DNA from 3 places in the Paenibacillus sp. XP01 genome. Region 2 is predicted to be linked to each of the others. Evidence: riboswitches for the same ligand, from Rfam matches in the RefSeq annotation. Region 2 holds a riboswitch; each other region holds the start of a gene.
The links. Region 2 has a riboswitch for cyclic di-AMP ahead of SNR34_RS18710 (3D domain-containing protein). Riboswitches for the same ligand answer to the same signal wherever they lie in the genome.
Positions count from the first base shown of each region.

Region 1: linked by a shared signal. The riboswitch ahead of SNR34_RS06845 (hypothetical protein) and the one ahead of SNR34_RS18710 (3D domain-containing protein) in region 2 are both predicted to bind cyclic di-AMP.
Region 3: linked by a shared signal. The riboswitch ahead of SNR34_RS10075 (C40 family peptidase) and the one ahead of SNR34_RS18710 (3D domain-containing protein) in region 2 are both predicted to bind cyclic di-AMP.

Region 1 is NZ_CP139481.1:1,507,862-1,515,849, forward strand. Features, by position in the region: gene urtD (urea ABC transporter ATP-binding protein UrtD) at 1-21, shown strand, start outside; gene urtE (urea ABC transporter ATP-binding subunit UrtE) at 1-694, shown strand, start outside; gene SNR34_RS06820 (nitrogen regulation protein NR(II)) at 720-1,376, opposite strand; gene SNR34_RS06825 (XRE family transcriptional regulator) at 1,439-1,642, opposite strand; gene SNR34_RS06830 (urease accessory protein UreF) at 1,906-2,607, opposite strand; tRNA gene SNR34_RS06835 (tRNA-Leu) at 2,997-3,079, shown strand; gene SNR34_RS06840 (glutathione peroxidase) at 3,281-3,760, opposite strand; cyclic di-AMP (ydaO/yuaA leader) riboswitch at 4,074-4,234, shown strand; gene SNR34_RS06845 (hypothetical protein) at 4,355-4,750, shown strand; gene SNR34_RS06850 (HAD family hydrolase) at 4,973-5,656, shown strand; gene SNR34_RS06855 (Nramp family divalent metal transporter) at 5,763-7,055, opposite strand; gene SNR34_RS06860 (organic hydroperoxide resistance protein) at 7,483-7,902, shown strand.
Region 2 is NZ_CP139481.1:4,163,264-4,171,251, reverse strand. Features, by position in the region: gene SNR34_RS18725 (M20 family metallopeptidase) at 1-1,027, opposite strand, end outside; gene SNR34_RS18720 (ABC transporter substrate-binding protein/permease) at 1,262-2,677, shown strand; gene SNR34_RS18715 (amino acid ABC transporter ATP-binding protein) at 2,664-3,386, shown strand; cyclic di-AMP (ydaO/yuaA leader) riboswitch at 3,622-3,817, shown strand; gene SNR34_RS18710 (3D domain-containing protein) at 3,827-4,489, shown strand; gene SNR34_RS18705 (polysaccharide deacetylase family protein) at 4,552-5,367, opposite strand; gene lpdD (prenylated flavin chaperone LpdD) at 5,498-5,914, shown strand; gene SNR34_RS18695 (PspA/IM30 family protein) at 5,992-6,657, shown strand; gene SNR34_RS18690 (DUF350 domain-containing protein) at 6,761-7,162, shown strand; gene SNR34_RS18685 (DUF4178 domain-containing protein) at 7,187-7,693, shown strand; gene SNR34_RS18680 (DUF4247 domain-containing protein) at 7,705-7,988, shown strand, end outside.
Region 3 is NZ_CP139481.1:2,154,378-2,162,365, forward strand. Features, by position in the region: gene SNR34_RS10040 (RsmF rRNA methyltransferase first C-terminal domain-containing protein) at 1-1,063, opposite strand, end outside; gene SNR34_RS10045 (glycosyltransferase family 4 protein) at 1,212-2,357, shown strand; gene SNR34_RS10050 (YkvI family membrane protein) at 2,453-3,511, opposite strand; gene SNR34_RS10055 (xanthine phosphoribosyltransferase) at 3,711-4,292, shown strand; gene SNR34_RS10060 (hypothetical protein) at 4,390-4,719, shown strand; gene SNR34_RS10065 (hypothetical protein) at 4,863-5,081, shown strand; gene SNR34_RS10070 (carboxymuconolactone decarboxylase family protein) at 5,213-5,542, shown strand; gene SNR34_RS10075 (C40 family peptidase) at 5,667-6,131, opposite strand; cyclic di-AMP (ydaO/yuaA leader) riboswitch at 6,138-6,269, opposite strand; tRNA gene SNR34_RS10080 (tRNA-Leu) at 6,600-6,684, shown strand; gene SNR34_RS10085 (alkaline phosphatase family protein) at 6,978-7,988, shown strand, end outside.

The DNA of each region.
Region 1 (7,988 bases), 2.7 Mb from region 2:
GCTGTCTCTGCAACGCATTGAATCCGGCTATGGCGAGTCGAATGTATTGCGAGGGGTGAATCTTGAGGTTCGACCCGGACAGGTCGTGTGTCTCATGGGGCGGAACGGGGTGGGCAAAACCACGCTGATGAAAACGTTGATGGGCTTGCTCAAAACGCGGAAGGGCAATATCCTTTGGCAAGGGAGGGACGTGACCTCTTTGGATTCTGCGAAAAGGGCGAAGGCTGGCATCGGCTATGTGCCTCAGGGGCGCGACATTTTTCCGCAATTGACCGTTAGGGAGAATCTGCTGCTGGGGCTTGAATCGGCCCCTGGCAGAAGGAAGGAGTTCCCGGAAGATGTACTGGCCATGTTTCCTGTGCTGGAAACGATGTATGGCCGCCAGGGCGGCGACCTGAGTGGAGGCCAGCAGCAGCAATTGGCATTCGCCAGAGCGTTGGCATCCAGGCCGGGCTTGCTGCTGTTGGATGAACCGACCGAAGGCATTCAGCCTTCCATTGTGGAAGATATCCGCCAGGCTATACTGGGGATCAGGGAGAAAGGTGACATATCCGTGTTGTTGGTCGAACAGAGCATCGACTTTGTCCGAGGCGCCGCGGATTATATTTACGTCATGGACAAAGGCGTGATTGCGCTGCAGGGTTCTCCGAACGAGCTGGATATGTCCCAATTCGAGCACCATCTGTCGGTATAGGCTGAGGGTTGGGGAATCCCGGGTGTCAGGAGAGTCTGTTGAGTCTGTTCATGTACTCCGGATATAGCCGCCGGATGCAGTCGGGGCAAATGTCGTGGGTGAATTCGGCGTGGGTGTGCTTCTCCAAATAACTCTCAATGGAGTTCCAATGGTCCTGGTCATCCTTGATTTGCTTGCAAACGGCACAGATGGGCAACATCCCCCGCAGTGTACGTACTTCCGCCAAGGCTTGCTTCAATTGCAATTCCGTCTGTTTATGTTCAGTGATGTCTGTGTGTGCGATCAGGGAGAGATCGAGGCAGCGTGAAACAGATGTCTGAATGAGAGGGGTGAGTTCCATGCGAAACCACCTCTTCTTTGCGTCCCGATGTACGGGGATCTCGTAAGCGATGCTGCTTTCCGCAGGCTGGCGAATGTGCTGCAAATGCCGAATGATGGCCGTTATGCGTATCGATTCTTCCTGAGGGACCGAAGACCTTAACCATTGAAGGTAGTGCGGGAGCTTCTCGGGATGCATCCGGTTGGCGGATGAATGCGGCTTGGGTCCGTTTCGGCGTTGTCCGAGGTCTTGAAGCCACGCTTCGTTGCAGCTTCGAATGTTCCAATGTTGGTCCACGATGACTAGCTGATGGCGCATGGACTGGAAAGACAATCTTTCCAGTTCGGTGACGGTAAAACTCATGGGATAAGACCCTCCTTGTAATATAGGATAATGGCATTGATTGGAGAAAAAGGTCGATAAGGTCAGCGCAGCTCGTCCGGAATTTGCAAAATGTCTGCGACCTGATGGCGGAATCGGGTTGCTTTTCGCGTTCCGTGAATGAGATTGGACAGGCGGTATGGCGGGATACCGTGTATTTCGCAAAATGTTTTCTGATCCATTTGCAGTTCGGTCAGCCTTCGTTTAATTGCCCAACCAAACGGCGTCACCGGTTTCTTTTTGTTCAAAAGGGTTCACCTTCAGTTCAACATAGTTTTCAGCAGGCTTGTTGTGTTGTAGAATGGATGTAAATGCGAGCTGTATGGATAATTATATACGTATTTGCGTCATGTAACAATTAAAAAAGACGTAAAAAAGTTCTATTTTTAGTGTTTTATGACGAACTTGCGTATTTTTTAGTCTTTATGAAAGAAAGGTAAAAGCACGCCGGCTGGGGACGGCGTGCTTTTTTTGGCATGTGGATGAAGTTGGAGGAGAAAAGAAGGCGAGTTTATGCCCTGAAAGCGTGGAGGCCTGCTCCAAGCATGTGGAAGCTGGGAAAAAGCGATTTGATGGACGTCGGGACGGAAGGGGAAAGTCCATCGGTAGAGGAAGCGCTGACCAGTGCCCATTCCTGGTCAAGGTCTGCGGCCAGGCGTGCAGACAGTTGTTGGCTTGCATCGCCGTCCAGGGCAAGAGTTCTGGCGGCTTCGGTTATGCACGCGCTCATGGCTGAGTGGAGATAACCTTGTACAGCGTCCTCGACGGGAATGCCGAGGTGGTGATTGACCCATGCGTGGACTGTCGAGAGGCAGCCGACGGATTCGTATTTGGCTAAAGTGTCTTCAAGCGGAGAAAAATCAATCCATGGATGGAGGGCGTGTGCGAGTTTGATCAGCCTTTTGCCCATGGAGCTCGCTTGCTCTCGTTGGTTGGCAGGGGTGCGCTGTACATGTACGAGTTTGTCGATTAGTGCCAGCCGCCAGGTGTCGTTTTGGTCGGCGGCACTATAGATGCCTTTGATGGCCATCCCTTCAAGGCGGGTGATGCTGGGATGCATCTGACAACGCATGAACGATTCGAGATCAGCGGCATTGCGAATGTTCCCATCCTGGATGTGCGTATCCATGCCGAAGAAATGGGTGAAGCCTCCGACCTGGATAGAGGAATCAAGCAGTTTGACATAATCGAGCAGCTTATTTCCTCGGTTCACCATTTTCGCCTCCTATGTTCGTTTTGTGTAATATAATATGACTTTGTTGCAGGTTTTAAATCACTTATATCGGTAAAAATCCGAATTATATGATATATATATTTACACAAATGTCTGCGTTTTGTCAATGGTAAGCTGTATTTTTGATTTGTGAAATAAAATATGTTATTTTATTATCCTTACCGTGTTAATATTATGTTATGTAATTGTTCGGAATTGCTTCAGAACCGAAAATAAAATGATGGCGAAATGTTCAAATCAGATACCATCTTATGCAATATGATGTTGGAAAATGACGATACATTCGGCACCAAAATTTAATGTTAAAAATAGCTTTACTTTTCCTTTGAAACCCTGTATAATCATTTTTGTTGCCGCTAATACGACATGCGGTCGTGGTGGAATGGCAGACACGCTATCTTGAGGGGGTAGTGGGCGTACGCCCGTGGAGGTTCGAGTCCTCTCGACCGCATTATAATGAAGTAGAACAAAAGAAGCATTCCGATCATCGGAATGCTTCTTTTTTTTGTTTTCTGCAAAAAGGCATAAAAAAGCCGTGCTGCATCACCGATTTTTCGAAAAGCCTTTCCGGGCTGCAACACGGTTCTTCAAGGGGATGACCTTATGAAAAATGAATGCATCGTGACATCAATCCATCTCTGTTGAAATGTTGTTATTGATGCAGCAGCTCCGCAATATCGGCTTCAATCTGATCAGGCGTCGTTTGGGGAGCATAACGTTTGAGCACGCGGCCGTCCCGGTCGACCAGAAATTTAGTGAAATTCCATTTGATGGCCTTCGATCCTAGCAGGCCTGGCGCTTCTTTGGTCAAATGCTGAAAAAGAGGGTGGGCGCTGCTGCCGTTCACGTCGATCTTCTCGAACATCGGGAAGCTGACGCCATAGTTCATCTGGCAAAATTCGGCGATGTCGTCGGAAGAGCCCTTTTCCTGAGCGAACTGGTTGCTTGGAAACCCCAATACTTCGAAATCGCTGTTCTGGAACTTGTCATACAGCTTTTGCAAGCCTTCGTATTGCGGGGTTAGGCCGCATTTGCTCGCAGTGTTGACGATCAGCAGGACCTTGTTGCGGTATTGGGACATTTCGACTTCCTGGCCACGAAGCGTGTTCACTTTGTAATCGTAGATGGACATAATATTCGCCTCCAAATGAGTAGTATCGATGCGGTGATCTTTTTATATCTCTATTATATTTGATGCAATTAATTAATGCAAAATTATAATTGGAATCATTTGGGATGCCAGTGTCTTGTTTCTTCCTTTCCGTTATCATGTGGAATTTCTACCAGAGCGAGAATTAGATAGTTTAAACGAGAAAGGTGGAGATTAGTATATATGTAAGCGATCTCATTAAAGCAAAGTGCCATAAATCTGCCTTTTCGGAGAGCTGCACCGACTTTACACCGACTTGTCAGGGGTGTATGATTCATATCGATAACATGAACGATGTTTTTAATCGCTGAGTTTCCGTTCCGGTCGGAATGGAAAACGGGGGAACCAATCGGATGCGATGCATCTATGGGGTGAATTTTCCGGCTATGCCGGAAATAGGGCGACTCTCGCGCCCGAATCCGTCAGCTAACCTCGTAAGCGTTAAAGGGAGAGGCAACAAGCCGTACGTTATTCATGGCGAATGTTATTTGTCATGGATTGAAGAAGCGTTCGGGCGGCCTTGGTCCCCCACGCTTCTTTTTTGTTGTCTTTTCACGTCAGAGGGAGGAACGAATAATGGATAACGAGATGGTTTTGGTCACGGCCCCGAATGAAGCAGGGCGCAAATTTGTGAAGCTGTTGATGTACAAAAAGGTACCTTTTGCCGTGCTGACGAACAGTGCGGGCGAAGAACGCAAATTGCGGCGGATCGGCGTAGAGAACGTCATTCGCATGAATACGGCATCGGCGCAAAAGTGGTTTCTGCCGCAGGGAAATGTGGGCAATGTTTTTATTTTTGAGAACAGCCTTAATCTCACCTGCCGTTATCTGCAAATCTGCAGATCGTGGACATCCAAGACGTTGTGCGTCATTACGGAACAGAGCCATCCCAAAGGCATTTATCGCGGTATGGGTGCCGATCGGATCGTGTATTCGATGAATGGAGAGGTCGGATTTCTGCTCAACGGATAAGGGCGGGCTGTTGGTGATTGATCCGATGTTAGGCGGCTGTTATAATTAGCTTAATTATATGTGTGAAAAACCAAGAAGACTCTTTCTGGATACGGGTCTTCTTTTTTTAATGTTGGAAGACGGGCCTGAAAACAGCGACCTTTTGAAGGGTAAAAGATTCGCCGGATGAGGCTCGCGTTGATGATTGGGAGGATGCGTTCAAGGTGAGCAAGGAGGAGTAACGTGCCGGATATTGGTGGTATCAAATGGTTGTTTTTTGATGTTGGGGATACGTTGGTGGATGAGTGGGAGCCGGTGGACGACATCATCGGCCAGTTTGTGCGGGAAGCCCGAATGCTCGGGTATCATGTGAACATCGAAAAGGTGCGCGAGATCTTTGTCGAATGTTACAGCAAGTACGAGCAGTGGCCGATGCGGGTAGCTATTCGTACCTTGATCGATCATGAGGAGCACCGGGCACGGATTCAGGAAAAACTGAAGTTCCGGAAGGAGCTTGAGCATCCTTTTGCTGCTGCGGAGCGTGTGCTGCATGCGTTATCCGGCCGTTATCGGATCGGCATCATTGCCAATCAAAGCCTGGGCACGGAAGAGCGGCTTGAAAGGTATGGCTTGCGCAAATACGTGGACGTCCTGGCATGCTCGGCAGAAGAGGGCGTATCCAAACCGGATCCCGGATTATACGCGGTAGCGTTGAAGCAGGCGGAATGCGAGCCTGATGAGGCTGTTATGATTGGGGACCGAATCGATAACGACATCGTTCCGGCAAGCAAACTGGGCATGCGCACTGTACGCATATTGCAAGGTTACGGAAGGTTTCAGCCTGAACGCTCGGCGGACGAGCAGCCGGACTGGACGGTTGAATCGCTGGAGCAGCTGCTGCCGCTGTTTTTGCCTGGCGAGGATTAGGTTTCATTAATAGTTACATTATAATGCTGTGTTCATCCTCCGTTTCATCGAAGAAAAGGCTGATCGTGCAGGCACTCCGGTGCTTGCGACGATCAGCCTTATTTTTTTAGAGGAGTGCGAAAGTCTGGATAATGAGGTACACGTTCAGGACGACGATGATACCAGCAATAAACCAGGATGCTATTTTCAGCCATGGTTTGTTGGCAAACTCGCCCATGCTTTTTTTATCGCTCGTAAACATGACCAGCGGGATGACGGCAAACGGCAGCTGCAAAGACAAAATGACCTGGCTCAGAATGAGCAGTTCCTCGGTACCGTGTTCGCCGGCAATGGCGGTAACGATGACGGCCGGGATGATGGCAATAAGCCGTGTAACCAGCCTGCGCAGCCAGGCGGGAATCCGGATGTTCAGGAAACCTTCCATGACGATCTGTCCGGACAGGGTTCCTGTCAGCGTGGAATTCTGGCCGGAAGCAAGCAGGGCAACGCCGAACAGAACGCTTGCGATCGTTGTGCCCAGCAGCGGCGTCAGCAGGTGATAGGCATCGGCGATTTCGGCGACCTGCGTCATGCCTGCACTGTGGAAAACGGCCGCCGACACGATCAAAATGGCGGCATTGATGAACAGGGCCAGCGTCAAAGCGATCGTGGAATCCATGGTGGAGTAACGGATCGCTTCTCTTTTGCCACGGGATGTCTGCTCGATCTGGCGGGTCTGTACGATGGACGAATGCAGATACAGGTTATGGGGCATAACGGTAGCCCCGATGATGCCGATCGCGATGTATAACATGGCTGGGTTTTGCAAAATTTCCGCGCTGGGTACAAAGCCGTGCAGCACTCCGCCCATGTCCGGTTTGGCGAGAAACAGATCGATGCCGAAACAGAGGGCAATGGTGGCCATCAGCACGATGACGAGCGTTTCAAGGGCCCGAAAACCTTTGTTTTGCAAAAGCAGGACCAGCAGCACGTCCACTACGGTAATGATGACGCCATACAGCATTGGAATGTTAAACAACAGTTTCAGGGCGATGGCCGACCCGATCACCTCGGCGAGATCGGTTGCAGCGATCGCGAGTTCGCATAACAACCACAGCATGATGACTACAGGCATGCTGAACCGTTCGCGGCAAGCCTGGGCAAGGTCGCGTCCGGTAACGATGCCGAGTTTGCCTGCGAGTGCTTGCAGCACAACCGCCATCAGATTCGAAATGAGGATTACCGACAGGAGCGTATACCCGAATTGCGAGCCTCCCGATATGTCGGTCGCCCAGTTGCCGGGGTCCATATATCCGACGGCAACCATGTAACCCGGGCCGACGAAGGCGAGGAATTTTTTCCACCAGGCCGCGTTTTTGGGCACTCTCATGGAACTATGGGCTTCCCCGAGGGAAGGCATCGCGCCTGCTGCTGCAAGCTGTTCGGCTGAGGAGGTGTGGAATGGATTTCTTTTGCTCATGGAATCATCACCTGACTTTTAATGGATTTAATAACGATTATCTATAGTTTCGATGAAATGAAGGTTTGGAATGACGAGAAGCTTATGTCCGAAAAGATATGTCGTTGTTTACATTGTACACCCTCAAATATTTTTGTCTAGTGCAACTTTTATGTAAAAGGACAATTTTTCTGAAGTGGCGCCAAACAAAAAAGAATGGATAGGAATAGTTGGCGGCTTGCAAAGAAGGGGGCGGTGTTTCAGACGATAGGTTAACCCATTCGATGCTGTCAGAACCGAAATAGCGGTGAATAACGTTTCAAAACGACTCAGCGGTTTAATTGGAACATAAGCGATAATACTAACCATATTAAAGGAGAGATCATCGATGCAGGCTTTATATACGGCAACGGCAACAGTTAAAGGCGGACGCACGGGTTCGGTAGCTTCTTCGGACGGAGTGCTCAAACATGAGCTCGCCATGCCTAAGGAACTGGGCGGATCAGGCGGTGAAGGCACGAATCCGGAGCAGTTGTTTGCAGCGGGTTACGGAGCTTGTTACGAGAGTGCATTGGCCAATGTGGCCCGTAAGGCGGGAGTGAAGCTTGGGGACGTCGTCGTCACCAGCAACGTTTCGATCGGCAAAGACCCGGAAGACGACGGTTTCAAGCTGGCGGTCCGCCTCGACGTCAATATGGAAGGAATCGAACGCAGCCAAGCGGAGGAGCTGGCTCGCAAAGCGCATGAATTTTGTCCGTATTCCAAGGCGACCCGGGGCAATATCGACGTTGTGTTGAACGTGGTATAACGCTGGGCGAACTTTGACATCGGATCCGAATCGGGGGCTCTGCCGCAATCCGGCAGGGTCCTGTTTTTCAACAATAAGCATTTCAT
Region 2 (7,988 bases):
TGGAATGAAGCGTGTGTACCTCGTCCACAACGCGAATATAGGGGTGAATCGCGGGACAACGCAACGATACATTTCCGATGTCCATGGAGCCGTGGTCATTGCCAGTAACGATTTCGCGGGCAGGAATACCGAGCTTCAGCAAATTGTCGCTGAATGCGCCGGACAACGTCTCGTTGGTGACCATTTCATCATAAGAAGTTTCGTAATTTGAAGTCACCAGTTTGCACCCGGTTTGCAGGGCAGCTCCTTCCGCGATCTGAATGACCCGCTGCGTAAGCACGTTCAGCTCTTTGCGTGTCGCCGCGCGGACATAGAACTGGGCGGAAGCATAATCGGGAATGATATTGGCCGCTTGTCCGCCGCTGTTAATGATGCCGTGAATCCGAACGCTGCTTTTGACTTGTTGCCGGAATGCATTGATGCCGTTAAAGGTCTGAATGACCGCATCCAGCGCATTAATGCCTTCATGAGGCGTAGCTGCGGCATGCGAAGCTTTGCCGTGAAACTCAAACTGAACGGCATCGATGGCCAGCGAGCTTCCCGACTTTTCGTAAGCGTAAAACGGATGGGCCATAAGAGCCACATCGCAATCATCGAACAGGCCGGCTTCCGCCATCGGAACTTTGGCTCCCCGCGTTTCCTCCGCAGGTGTGCCGAAAACTTTAAGCGTTCCTCCCACTTCATCTAATAAGGACTTGAGCCCAACGGCAGCACCCAAGCTCATCATGCAGATCAAGTGATGGCCGCATGCGTGACCGATCTCGGGCAAAGCATCATATTCGCACAGCAGGGCAATGGTCGGACCGGATTTGGCTGCCGAGTACGTGCCGATAAATGCCGTCTCCAGACCGAGAACGGGAGCTTCAACGGCAAAGCCGTGATATGTTAGCTCCTCCTTCAAACGTGCGGATGCGAGATATTCCTCATTTCCTAATTCCGGATTGGCCCCGATATATGATGAAATGTCCTTGAAACGGGAAGCATATTGATCAATAACCGCTAAAATTTGTGTTTGGATGGGTGTCATGGTGGTGTACTCCTTCTGCAAAAATAAAAACGATTTCTTGATTATAGCATGCTTCTCCATTTTTTTCAGGGCGTTGTCATGCGTTGTAAATATGAAAATGCATTGCATATTCATACATTGTCCTTTATAATGACTCAGGCATCCTATGAGAAATAAGCATGTGAATAAAGTAAGGGGAGAACAGGTTTGAAATTAATAAGTCGTTACACCATGATGCTTATGGCCTTTGTGGTCATGCTGACAATGGCTGTTCCAACGGCCATGGCCGCGGGCACGACGGGCATTTCAGAGGGCAAAAAGCTGGTGCTCGGCACAAGTGCCGATTTCGCGCCGTACGAATTTCATAAAGTGATTGACGGCAAGGACCAAATTGTCGGTTTCGATATCGCGATCGCCAAAGCGATTGCAGCCGACATGGGTGCAGAACTTGTCATAGAGGATATGGGCTTTGACGGGCTTCTGCCCGCATTGCAGAGCGGTCGCGTCGACATGGTCATCTCGGGCATGACCCCGACCGATGAACGCAGAAGAAGCATCGACTTCTCGGAAACCTACTACAAATCGAAGCAAGTCATCGTCGTACGCGCTGAGGACAAGGACAAGTTCCCGACGATGGCCGAGCTGGAGAACCAGAAGATCGGCGTGCAGAAAGGCTCTATTCAAGAAGAGATCGGTCAGAAGATTGCCGGTGCTAAGCTGACTGCATTGGACAAGATTTCCGATATTGTGCTGCAATTGGAGACCAATCGTATCGACGCAGCCATTCTGGAGGACACCGTTGCCGTCGGATACCTGGATGACAACATCGTGCTTGCGCCTGCAGTGCCGGACGAAGAAGAAGCAGAGGCCGCCATCGGTATCCGCAAAGGAAACACGGAACTGCTGAACGCCGTAAACGCAACGCTTGCCCGACTGAAAAGCGAAAACAAAATCCCTCAGATGGTTACCGAAGCGAGCCAAATGATGGCGGGAAAAGAAACCAAAACACCGAATATTCTGGAAGTGTTCTGGCAATACAAAAGCTTTTATGCAACAGGTGTGGGCTATACCTTGCTGTTGTCTGCGCTTGGCGTCATTTTCGGTGTCATCATCGGTCTGATCATCTGTTGGTTCCGTCTCCATGACGCAGCCATCCTGCGCTGGATCGGTACGGCATACGTCGAATTGATCCGTGGAACCCCGATGCTGGTCCAGTTGATGATCATTTATTACGGCCTGGCTTTGACCTTTAGCATTAACTTCTCGCCGCTTCAGGCAGGGATTATTACGTTGTCCATCAACAGCGGTGCTTACTTGGCGGAAATCTTCCGCGCAGGTATTCAAGGCGTGGACCGCGGACAGATGGAAGCGGCTCGGTCTTTGGGGATGGGCAAAGCTGCAGCGATGCGCTTTATTGTCCTGCCGCAGGCCTTCAAAGCGGTCCTTCCGGCGATCGGTAACGAGTTCGTTACCATTATCAAGGAATCGTCCATCATTTCGGTGATCGGTATGGTCGATATCATGTATCAGGCCAGCGTGGTCAAAAACATTACGTATCAGGGCTTGAATCCATTCCTGATCGCCGCAGCCATATACTTCGTGCTGACATTCATTTTGTCCAAGCTGTTGGGACGACTGGAAAGGAAGTTGAGTGCAAGTGATCGACGTTAAACAACTGCATAAATCTTACGGAAAAAACGAAGTGCTGAAAGGCATTGATGTAACGATCGGAAAAGGAGAAGTCGTGGTGGTCATCGGACCTTCGGGCTCGGGGAAAAGTACGTTTTTGCGCTGCTTGAACCTGCTGGAGCAACCGACTTCAGGCGAAATCAATTTTGAAGGGGTATCCATCACCGACCCTAAACACAACATTAACGCAACCCGTGAAAAAATGGGCATGGTCTTCCAGCATTTTAATCTGTTTCCGCACAAAACGGTGCTGCAGAACGTGACAATCGCCCCGATCAAGGTGAAGAAACAATCCGTTCAGGAAGCAAACAAGATCGCGGAGGATTTGCTGAGAACGGTGGGCCTTTACGACAAAAAGAATGCTTATCCAAGCCAATTGTCAGGCGGACAGAAGCAGCGTATCGCCATTGCCCGGGCGCTCGCCATGCAGCCGCACGTTATGCTGTTCGATGAGCCGACCTCCGCGCTTGATCCGGAAATGGTCGGCGAGGTGCTGGATGTCATGAAACGACTTGCCGAAGGCGGCATGACCATGGTCATCGTAACCCATGAGATGGGCTTTGCCCGCGAAGTTGGGGATCGCATTTTGTTCATGGACGGCGGAGTGATCGTAGAAGACGGAACGCCTTCAGAAGTGTTCGGTGCACCCAAACATGCACGTACCCGCGATTTTTTGGCAAAGGTGCTTTAGCCGATCATTGGAGTATCAAGATAAACCATGCCTGCTGTTTAAGGAGGCATGGTTTTTTGCTTGGATTGGTGCGCTATGGATTGAAAAAGTAACTTTTCTGTTACCATCTATGCGGGAACGAGCGACCATTCGAAACCCCGGATTCCCATGAAACAATGGACATACGCTGAATTACAAGGGGAAGCGATCGCAGATTGGTAACAATTACTAGGCACCATGGTTACAATATTGTGATATATTAGTCGTGCCGAAACTTTCTTAACGGAAGGTGCGGGGGAAGTAATGATGCAGTAGAGGGGCAGTCGCATCCTTGCAGCTGCTTGGGGTGAATTAGGGCGTACATAAGCAATACGTGTAAATCTATACCTATAGGGTGGTCTCCTCCATCCGAATCCGACAACTAACTTCGCAGGCATAATAAGGGAGGTAGACTTAATTCGATGAAACGCATCGTCAAAACCGCAACAGCCATGTTAGCAGCAGCCGTATTGATCCAGGCTGTCCCGGCTCACGCAGATTCCGTCCATGTGGCCAAAGAAGGAGATACCTTTTATACGCTTTCCAAGAAATACAACATTGCTCTCGACACGTTGATGAAGGCCAATACGGGCATCTCCGCGTACAATATCTATGACGGGGTGAAAATCAACATTCCGGGCAAAACAAGCACCGCATCCGCTGCAGCTTCAGCATCGAAAGTTCAGGCCAATGCAGTAACTGCTGCCAGTCTGGACGTAAACAATGAAGACAAAGTCGTAGAGGCGTGGGGCAAGACGTTTGATTACAGCAAGACATTGAACGTTGTCGCTACAGGGTATTCGGCGGACCCTTCCGAGAACGGGAAGTGGGGATCTGTTGATTATTTCGGCAACGACCTTGAGCTCGGTACCATCGCGGTAGATCCTAAGATCATCCCGCTCGGAACCAAAGTGTTGGTGACTGGACACAGCCATCCGGGATTGCCTAAACAGGCTTTTGTGGCTACGGCGCGTGATACGGGTTCTGCCATCAAAGGAAACCGCATTGATATTTTCATCCCCGGAAGCAAACAATCCGTAAGTTCATTCGGGTTTCAGGACGTGAAACTCTTTATTTTGAAATAAATCGACGATGGTGTTCGTTCAATCACGAAGCGTGAGTGAAGCGAACACCTTTTTGCATCCGGTCATTTTACGGTTTTTCTGTTTTTGGGCATTTGCAGCATTTCATCTAAAGTGACCAATTTGTATCCTCTTTTTTGCAGCTCCGTGATCACCTCCGGCAATGCCTCTACCGACCCGCTGAGATTGGCCCCGACGCCGCCACCGGCATGTTGAAGAATAATGGAGCCGGGTTTGACGGCAGATAATATGTTTTCTTTGACCTTTTCTTTGGGGATGCCCTTCCAATCCAATGAATCCACGTTCCAGTTTACGATGCTGTAGTGGTTCCTGGCTGCCCATTTGAGCTGCTCTTCATTAATATCCCCGTACGGAGGACGAATCATTTTTGGAGTATATCCTGTCAGTCTCTGTATGATTTCCCCGGTTCGCAAAATCTGTTTGCGGAATGCGCTCATGGACAATTTGCTGAATTGGGGGTGATTGTAACTGTGATTGCCGACGACATGCCCTTCTTTCACGATGCGTTTAACCAGGTCAGGATGTTTCTCAGCACGGTTGCCTACGATGAAAAAAGTAGCCCGTACATGATGTTCTTTTAAAACATCCAACACTTGAGGCGTGAATCGAGGATCAGGCACATCGTCAAAAGTTAAAGCGACCCGTTTGGTCGACGGACCGTTGGTCTTGAAAGTATCTGCATATTTTCGCCGAAGCTGTCCCAGAGTCAGCTGTTCTTCCTCCGATGAATGGATGGTTTCCTTGGACTCCCTTTCAGGAACCGAATGATTTCCCATTGCCTCAGCAGGTCGTAAGGGAGAGAAACTAACGCAAAGCAGCATGCAGACGATCCCAATGGCCACGTTGAGGCGAACACGCATGACAGCAGCCTCCTTTCAAGAATGCGTTCTTTTTTGGTATTCCCGGGATCGCAATGGTTTATGCGGGATGTGAAGTGTTTCATTGTCTTTGCGACGAATGAGGCTCATAATTCCAGAAAATACATAAAACATGAAGGTTGGGTGGACGCAGATGAATGAGTTCGATTTGAAAACGATGAAGCTTCAAGCAATTCAAACCGGGGATGACCGCGTATTATTGGTGACAGGAGGAAAAGCGCATATCGGTGCAGTCGCCACATATTATCCGGATGGGGAACGCATTAACGGTTCGGTCATGCACATTCCGGGGCATAAGGAACAGGAACTGTGCGAGCGTCTTGCCCGTAAAGCGGCGCAGCATCTCAGAACGACCGTAACCGTCATTATGGGCATTCATTACAATGGCATTACGCGCATGCAAATCGACGAAATTGTGCAGACTGCGGAAAGGCTGCTTGATGAACATTTAAACCCGTCCGAACATACGAATGGTTTGGTGAACGATGCCGTTCATTCCTATAACGGGGGTTCACAAATTTTTGATTGAAAATTGAAACGGACAGACGATTGCGACGTATGTATAATTATATACAGGGTTGTATTATCGACTAGGAGGAAAATTAAATGTCCATTTTCAAACGATTGCGTGATTTAACGATGTCAAACATTAACGCTATTATCGACAAGGCAGAAGATCCAATCAAAATGACGGACCAATATATCCGGGACATGCAAGAGGATCTGGAGGATGCGGAGAAAGCCGTTGCAGCCCAGATCGCCATCGAGAAAAAATTCAAACAGCTTTATGAAGAACAGGAAGCGCTCGTAAAAAAACGCGAGGAACAAGCTCATACCGCTGCACGCGCCCAGAACGTAGACCTGGCCCGGCGGGCGCTTGAAGAGAAAAAAGCCGCTGAAGAAAAAATGGCCGAATACAAAGTCAGCTACGACCAGAACAAGGCGGCAGCCGACAATCTGCGCGGCAAACTGGATGAGATGCGCAAACAGCTGACACAGATGAAAAACAAACGCGAAACCCTCGTTGCTCGTTACAACGCAGCCAAGGCGCAAACCGAAATCAACAAGGCTCTTAACGGGTTCAGTTCCGATACGGCGAGCGCCGGCATGAAGCGCATGGAAGAAAAAATGCTGCAAATGGAAGCTCAAGCCGAAGCCAGCAATGAAATGTCATCCAAAGGCAAATCGCTCGATGAGGAGTTCGAAAAACTGGGCAAAGATCAAGCGGTTGAAGATGAACTTGCCGCTTTATTGAAACAGTACGAAAAATAAGATTCGAACGAGCGAGAGTGTGTGTACCCATCTGGCGGAGAAGAAACATGGTTTCTTCTTCGCTTTTAAATGTGGGTTATGTTGAACTTTGGAGGCTGTGTAAATGGATTTGAACATTTTGGCGATGTTGGTCTGGACGCTTTCAGGCTCAGTGCTGCTCTTTATATTGATGTTCGTGGATTCCTTGTTTACAAAATATAAGGATTTTGCCGAAGTGAAGGCCGGAAACATGGCTGTGACGACGCGAATGGTCATGAAGCTGTTTGCGCAGGGCTACGTGCTTGCCACTTCGATTTCGACGGCAGGACATCTGGGTGAAGCCTTGCTTGTATCGGTTGTTTCGTTTGTTATTTTACTTATATTGGAAAGTGTGGTTCATTTCATTATTCGAAAATGGGCAGCACTTGACTTGGATACAGGCATCCAGCAAGGAAAAACAGGGTACGGCCTGTTTTCAGGTGCCCTGCATATCGTGGGCGCACTGATTATTGCGGCTTGCCTATAAGATTGAAGAACGGGAGTAATTCGCATGAGCGTATGGAAACGAATTAAAGGAATTATGGCCAAACCGGAACCACCCAAGGCAGAGAAAACGATGCTTCAGCTTGCGCCAGGCGATATTTGCGAAGTGTCGCTAGTCACGTATGAAGTGGTGGGTAGAGTGCATCATCGGTCCCGAAATGCGGTTGTGCTAACCTTGAAGGACGGCACGTCCGTTCGCTATTTGCATATCGAAGAGCGCGAAACGACACGCTATGCTTTGTATCAACCGATTGATGGCCGACTTGATGCACCGGATGAGGTGCCGACGCTGCTGGATTTGGATGGCCGTGCCTACCACTTGGAAGATGAATACGGAGGAATGGTTACGACAGCGGGCAAAACGCCATACGGGCAAGCAGGCGAGCAGCTTGTATGGCAGTATCAGTCGGATGATCATCTGCTTCTACGCGTGGAGTGGCAAGACAGAAGGTTTGCTCTGTACGAGGGCGAGTCCGTCATTCCCGCAGACATTAAAGTGATTCGTTCGAGCTAGGAGAGGTGCAAATGAAAAAGCGCACGGCGTATGGATTGAAATTAATGCTTGTGCTCAGCCTTCTGATGTCTTTGCTGTCCGCGTGCGGAGCACCTTCCGTTCAGGATACCTATCCACTCGAGTCTGTTAGCGGGAGCGGGAATTCGACATCCTATGTATATCGGGCTGCTGACCGCACCGTGCCTGAAGTGGCTGAAGAACTGTCCGATCAACGCAAGCCGGACCAGATCTCGGCGGTAAACGACGAGCGGATGTTCCTGGTATATTCGGACCAATATTACCACCTGCAGCAGGA
Region 3 (7,988 bases), 2.0 Mb from region 2:
CCGGCAGGGCATACAAGGCTTCGCCGAAAAGGAGCGGGCGACCCGTTCGCACAACGTGATCCGGCATATGCTCGTCGCTCCAGGCGATGAACGCGTCCCATGCGGATTGCGTTTCTTTGCCAGGGTTATTTTGGCGTCCGGCTTTCCCCTTTTTGCCATGACGTTTGGCTGTGGACATGCTTTCTTCCGATTCGCCGATGTTTGCATGTCGGGCTTCCGCTTTGGTCAGGACCGCAACGAAGTGTCCCTCTCCGCGGTTCAAATGAGGCCAAATTCGCTCTGTACGCACAAGAGTCAAGTCCGGATAGGCAGCGACCAATCGCTCCATCATGCCCTCGTTTTCCTCGCGATTAAAAGTACATGTAGAGTAAGCCATCGTTCCGCCGGGTTTCAGCATCGTATATGCATCCTGCAAAATATCCCATTGCCTGTTGACGCACAGCGTGACCAGATCCTCGGTCCAATCCGTCACTGCATCGGCGTCCTTGCGGAACATGCCTTCGCCCGAACATGGGGCATCCAGCATGATGCGATCGAACGTTGCAGGGAAACGAGCTGCCAGCTCGCCGGGCGCAGCGCAGGTGACAACCACGGAGGCCAGTCCCATGCGTTCCACGTTTTCGGCCAGTATTTTGGCCCGGGCCGGATGGATTTCATTGGAGATCAGCAGTCCCCGGTCTTGGATGAGGGAGGCGATATGCGTCGTTTTTCCACCCGGTGCCGCCGCCAGATCAAGGATCGTTTCGCCGGATTGGGGGTTCAGCATTTCTACGGCCGACATCGCTGAAGGCTCCTGAATATAATAAAGGCCTGCTGCATGATATGCATGCTTGCCTGGCCGTTGGTCCTCGTCATAATAATAACCCGATTCGCACCAAGGCACGGGAGTAAGGGAGAACAGCTCCGTTACCTGCTGCAATCGTTCCGGGGTTGCCTTGAGTGAATTGAAGCGCAATCCATGTGTGCGGGGCTGTTGATAGCTGTTGATAAAAGCATCTGCTTCTTTGCCAAGCATTTGCCGCATATATTGTACATACGCATTGGGAAGTTGGGGCTTGCCCATTTCGAAACATTCTCCTTTCATGAAAAACAGGGGATTAGCAAGGTGGAACGTACAAAGGCCGTACTCTCTTTGACTGAAACATACGTTCCAATATATCATGTTTCAAGTTATACTGAAAAGACCGATGCAAGGAAGGGGGAAACTTACGGTGAAATTGCTGCAGGCGCTATTCTTTCCTCCGGAACAGCCCGGAGGTGTATCCTCTATGGTTCCCTATATGCAGGAGAGGTTCACTTCTCCAAGATGGGAGATGGACCTGTTTTCGCTGCCCAAACGGATTCGTAACAAGGGCGTGGAGGAAGTCCGGTTCGAAACGTTCGATTGGACGCAATACGGGGACAGTCCAATCGTGCAAAAATACATGCAAACCTACCGGGACTATCTGTGGTGGACCAAGCTGCGCATCCAGAAGTCCTATGATCTGATTCATGCTCATCACCCGATCGCCGGGCTTGCGATGAAAAAGGTTTTTCCGGAGGTGCCCCTTATTCAAACCATTCACTCCAGTTATGAGCGGGAGCTGATCCTGAACGGGCGCATTGAACCGGATGGACCGGAGCATCGTTTCCTGCTGTCGATCTATGGCGAACTGGAGCATCACGCGGACCGGCTGCTGACGGTATCGAATTCGTTCAGGTCGTATCTGGCACCTCTGCTCCGGAAACCCGAAGCGATCGGAGTGATTCCGAACGGATTTGACGAGAAACGCTTCAAGCCGATACCGCATGATAATGCGATTCCGCAGCTGGTTACGGTTTGCCGGCTCGTTCCGGCGAAGGGGCTGGATATTTTGTTCAAGGCATGTGCCGAGCTGAAGGAGCGCGGCCATGAATATGTTTTACATATTATCGGGGATGGCCCGATCCGGCCCGATCTGGAAGAACTGGCGCAGCGGCTCGGCATTTACAATGAGACCATATTTTACGGGTACACGCTGCATCCGGAGGAATTCATGCCGTTTTTCGATATTTTCGTACTCCCATCGCGTGCAGAGGCGTTCGGATCTGTGTTCGCCGAAGCGGCGCTCAGCTGTCTTGCGCTTGTGGGCACCGACGTGGGCGGGATTCCCGAGCAGATTGAGGATGGGAGCAATGGCCTGCTTGTGCCTGCCGAAGACCCGCTTGCGCTTGCCGAGGCATTGGAGAAAGTCATGCTTGATCCTGCTTATCGGTATGAGCTTGCCCGGTCAGCCTGTGCCAAGGCAAAGGCAGAGTACTCCTTGGGCCAATCCGTCAATAAGCTGAAAAAGCTATATTTGCAATTGGATCGCCGGACTTCCGGCATAGAAGATTGAATCGAAAGCGGGAGGCGATCCGCCGACTGAAAGCCGCCAATGAGCAAAGGAGCGAAATGCCGGGTCTGCTGCCCGTTTATTTCGCTCCTTTGCTTTTATTGATTCTTGCCGGTTTTGCGAAAGCTTCCCCAATGGTTCATGATCAATTTGGTTGCCCAGACCAGGGCGAGGCAGCCGAAGATCGGGTACAGAACGGAAAGCAATGAACTGAACCCCAGTTGGCTGAGCAGGTAACACAGCAACATGATCGTCAGGATAAGCAGTTTGGGCGGAACCTGGACATGCTGTTTAAGCTGGAGCGTCATGCCATAGATATCGGCAACGAACGTGCTGAAGATTTCCATAAAAATCAGAGACACGTAGATGGATTGCACAACCCATCCCAATTGAAAGGCAATGCTGCCCATCGGAATCTCGAATTGAGTAATTCCAGGCATATAGGCCGACATCGCAAAATGTGCTGCCATCAGCATGAAACCGACGCCAACGCCCCCTACAATGCCGCCCCACTTCAGTACGTTACGATCACGGATCTGACTGCCTAACGGCACGAGCACCGCCTGAGCCAGGGCAAGGTTAAATGACGAATACAGCAAGGGGGATAGCCAGACCCTAACCGGATTAGCATCCGTCGTCAGCGTAATGAACCGCGTGGCGGCTGGATGATGAATGGTGCTGACAATCATGAGCAACGACAACAGAAGCATCATGGGCACCACGATGCTGTTCATCTGCAGAATCGCTTGTATGCCTCGTCCAAGCAAAAGGTATGTACCGACCAGCGTAATGAGTAGTCCGGTTTGGTAATGCATCCCCAGATGCTCCACGAATACCGAGCCTGCGCCAGCAAGCATCACGCTGTTGACGCCAATGAGGACCAGGAGGGTAACCCAGGTAATCCATTTGCCTGCCTGCTGCCCGAACAAATGCTTGTTGAGATCCTCATAGGAGCGGGATTCGGTATCGTGGGCAATCAGCATCATTTTGGTGCCCAGCCAGACAAACAGTATGGTGGATAAACCGATGGTGATGGTGGCCCATTTGCCATACTGGGTGAAAAACTGCAATATTTCCTGTCCTGTCGCGAAGCCGGCGCCGACAACCGTTCCGATGTATGTGAATGCGATCTGCAGTACCCGGAAAGCCTGTTTCATGCGTTTCCCCTCTCAGGCACCAAATTAGTTTGGACATGCGGGTGCCATGGTACAAGGTATGCTTGACCCGAAAAAGTCATGACAAGCGCGTAGAGTCGACAACTTTTTCCTTCGTCATGAAGACTGGGGCGATTTCGCTTGAACTATGGGCAGGATGTATGATACTTTTACCTCATAGGATAGGCTGGGAGGTCAAAACATGGAAGTATTGAAACAACGGATTTTGGAAGAAGGCGTGGTTATTTCGGACCAGGTTCTGAAGCTGGACGCCCTGCTCAACCATCAGATCGATACGGAATTGACGATGGAAATGGGACGCGAATTTGCAGCACGTTTCCGCGAAAGCGGGGTAACCCGGATCATTACGGTTGAATCGTCGGGCATTCCGGTCGCTTTTGCCACAGCGCACGAACTTGGCGTGCCGCTCGTATTCGCAAGGCGCAAAAAAACGCTTTTGGCTGACCCAGACGCCTACTGTGAGCGCGTACCTTCCTTTACCAAAGGAATCGTAACCGATATAATGGTATCCCGCGAGTTCATCCGGGAAAATGATCGAATCCTGTTCATTGACGACATCATTGCCAATGGGGATGCCGCGCGCGGCATCATCAAAATTATAGAGCGTTCGGGGGCTGAGCTGGTCGGATTCGGAGTCGTGGTGGAAAAATGCTTTCAGGCCGGCGCACGCACCATTCGCGAGTTGGGCGTTCCGGTGGAAGCGTTGGTTCGGATCCGTTCCCTGGAGAACGGTACCGTGCAGTTTGACGATTCGGAATGTTGACCATTCGAAGGAAAGACTCATTTTTTCTTAACTATACCTTTGCATGACCGTGCATTTGTTTTATAATGGGGTTATGTTAGGGAGAGGAGGCAACACCATGGGAAACCAACCGGCAACAGAACAGTTTTTTATGGATAAGCTGGCTGAATCAAAAGTTCATTTTGAACGTGCCCTGGATTGTAAACATACGGAATTTGATGACCTTTATCCCTATATGATTGAACATCCGCAGTTTTTCTGGTACAAACGCTACGTTGCCTGGTCAGAGCTGCTGACGATCGTGGGCTTGTGCGAAGAGTTGTCCTTCTCTTGGAAAGAACAATTTACGCCGCATCAAGTGGAGTACCTGGAATCACGCGTGATGTCCGCCAAGGTGCTTGATTTCTGGTTTGAGAAGAACGACAGCAAAGAGCACGCTCAGCGATAATTTTCAGTAGGGAACCACTTAGGAATGACACGGCAGCAGTCACGCGAGACCTAAATGAATTTCATTTAGGTCTCTTTTTGTAGCACGTTGCCGTTTAGCACAGATACAGACCATCATTTTATAGAAAGTCGAGGCCATGAATCATGATTAGCGATGAAGAATTGAATGCGCTCCGCTTGTCGGGAGAAAAAGTGAGGGTAGTGCGCGACGAGTTGGAATCCAACGACGTGAAAGGCATTGTCGTTGCGTGGGACGATGAGCAGGTGCTCATTCGCCGTCAAAATCGGCGAGTGGTCAAGCTGGATCGCCGTTACAGCTTCCAACGTTTCAGCGAACCCCGTCGAAGCCAGCTGAAGGAGTAGCGGTCTGCCATCAGGATTATTCCTGAGGTTAACTGGATTTACCATGGACGTTTGGGCATAGTTGTCTGCTCCGGGAGACAGGATAAGGTCGGTGAGTGACTGGAACCTATCTGTGAGGGGATGATTGCAACATGACACTGATGAACGATAAAGTCCATGCGTACAAGGATCAGATTGGCGAATTGGAGAGTTTGCTTCCCGGTGTGGTCAAGTCTTATCACGAATTTACGGGGGAGTGTTTTCAGCCAGGCGCAATCGACGCCAAAACGAAACAATTAATCGCGCTGGGCATTGGATTGTTTGCCAATAATGAAGTGTGCACGCTCTACCACGTGCAGGAGGCCCGTGCCAAGGGAGCATCCGATCAGGAAATCCTAGAGGCCGTTGCCGTCGCCGGAGCCGTTGGAGGCGGACACGCCCTGTCTCAGGGGGCTCTTAGGGTTCAGAAGGCGCTGCATTAATCCGATAAGCCCATATTTGCACCAAAAAAACCAGACAAGGCTCGAGCCCTGTCTGGTTTTTTTGGCATTCTTGGTTAGAGTACAATGTTTCTCAAGTGATCTGGATGAACAAGTGCGGTATCGTTTAAATTTTTCCAAGCATTTTGTTATACATGAATTCGCCGGTTACGCGGCGTGCAGTGACGTAGCGGTCGCTGAAATAAGGATTGGACAATTTGGTGATGCTGACGCCTTTGCTGCTTGAAGCATGAGCGAAATTGCCTCCACCGATATACACGCCTGTATGAGAGATGCCTTTTCCAGTGGTGTTGAAAAATACAAGGTCGCCTGTGCGAAGGTTGGCTTTGGAAACAGCGGTGCCAGCCTTGGCTTGTGCCTGCGAGGTACGCGGCAGTTCGATGCTGTATTTGTTGAACAGGTATCTCATAAATCCGGAACAATCGAAGCCGGCCATTGTTGTGCCGCCCCACTTGTACGGAATGCCAGTCATGCTGTTGACTACGGTATTGATGCTGCTTGCTTCGGTTGCTGTTGCACCGGAAGTAAATAAAACGGCTGCGCCGAATAAGGACAGGATAAGCTTTTTCAAAATGTTATGTTCTCCCTTCGATGCCTACGGAGTTAGCTAAGGGTTCGGTAGAAGGTTCCCTATATTTCCTATGTATCGGAATAATTCACCCGGTATGGTTCCCCCGTTTTCACTAATGAAACTCGGCACATGAATAATGAATATTTTGTAACCATTTGAAATGATATTGCATAAATACGAAATTGTCAAATCGTTCTGAAACGGTTATCTGCACCGCCATGTTAACGGAATTCTCATTTTTTATGCTCAAATTGCGAAAAAGCTGTCGTTTTTCGGTTACAAAAAAGTAACCACCGTTTCAACAGCTAATGGAATGGACAAATAAATAGTTTGTCGCCTGACTACAGCATCCATTTCCTTTTGCGTCATTTTGCTGTTCATCATGGCTGTTAATGTGTTGACAGAGTTTCGGTTTCTATGATATATTCTTCCTTGTCGCCGTGATATTTCCGGAGATATACCACATATGCGGTCGTGGCGGAATTGGCAGACGCGCACGGTTCAGGTCCGTGTGGGCTAACCCCCCGTGGAGGTTCGAGTCCTCTCGACCGCATCAATACAACCATAAGAAAGCTCTTGAATTTCCTTATTTGGAGATTCAGGAGCTTTTTTCATCTTTAGGAACGCCTGTGTAACGCGGTCACGCTGTACCGGGGTGCCATTAGCCATCATTTCGTCCAGTGCGGCGGGAAAGATTTGCCGCGAGACGCTGTATTTGTCCTGAATCCAGCCATACTTTTCACGGAACGGATGTAATTGTCATCTTGATTATGTTCATAATGGAAAAAATAACCTCGGATACCCCCTAGATTTCAAGACACAATGTACATAAAGGGGTGAACCGTTATGAAGAAAAAAGGGATTCGAATGTGGCCTGTGATCCTTATATCGATCATGCTGATCGGATGCCAGAACTCGAAACCCAAAGAACAGGATTTGATGCGAATAAATTCCGCCAGTGGAGAAAATGCGAAGAAAGTCATTTTCCTGATGGTAGACTCTTTGATGGTTCAGGCGATTGACCAAGGAATCGGCAAGCAGGAGCTTCCGACATTAAAATTTCTGATCGAACACGGACAATATTATAAAAACCTGGTCAGTTCCTTTCCCACGATGTCCGTCACGATCGACAGCTCATTGCTTACCGGTGCGTATCCGGACATTCACCGTGTGCCGGGTCTGACGTGGTACTCTGCGGAAACCAAGAGAATGATCAACTATGGAACCGGACCGATGGAAGTGCTCAGGCTCGGAGTGAATCGGGTACTTGCTGATGCGCTGATCCATTTGAACGGGAGTCATTTGAGCAAGAATTTGCCTACGATCTATGAGGACTTAGCCCGGCAAGGGTTTAAGTCTGGTTCGATCAACGGCCTGATTTACAGGGGGGCGTCCGATCATAAGTTGTCGATACCCGATTGGATTCAAGGTCCTGCTTCTTTACCGAAAGAGATTCATGTGAAAGGGCCGGACCTGTTGTCCCTGGGTTCGTTGTCTAATCCGTTTCAGGGGATAAAAAACTTGCCGGACGGTGTAACGAATCGGTTGGGCATCCATAATGACTTCGCTATTGAAGCCGTAAAATATTTGATTCACTCCAATACATTGCCGGATTTTTTGTTTGTTTATTTGCCGGACTTGGACCGGGAGTTACATAAAAAAGGTCCCACTGGACTTCGTGGAGTCAAAAAGTTGGATCAGCAGCTTCAATCTGTATTGGAAACATTCGGTTCTCCGGAGAAAGCCTTGAAAGAGGCCGTTTTTGTCATTGCAGGCGACAGCGGAATGACACAGATTTTGCCTGCCAAGCAAAATCCGGTCATTGATTTGCCTTCTTTGCTCGGAGACGCCACCATT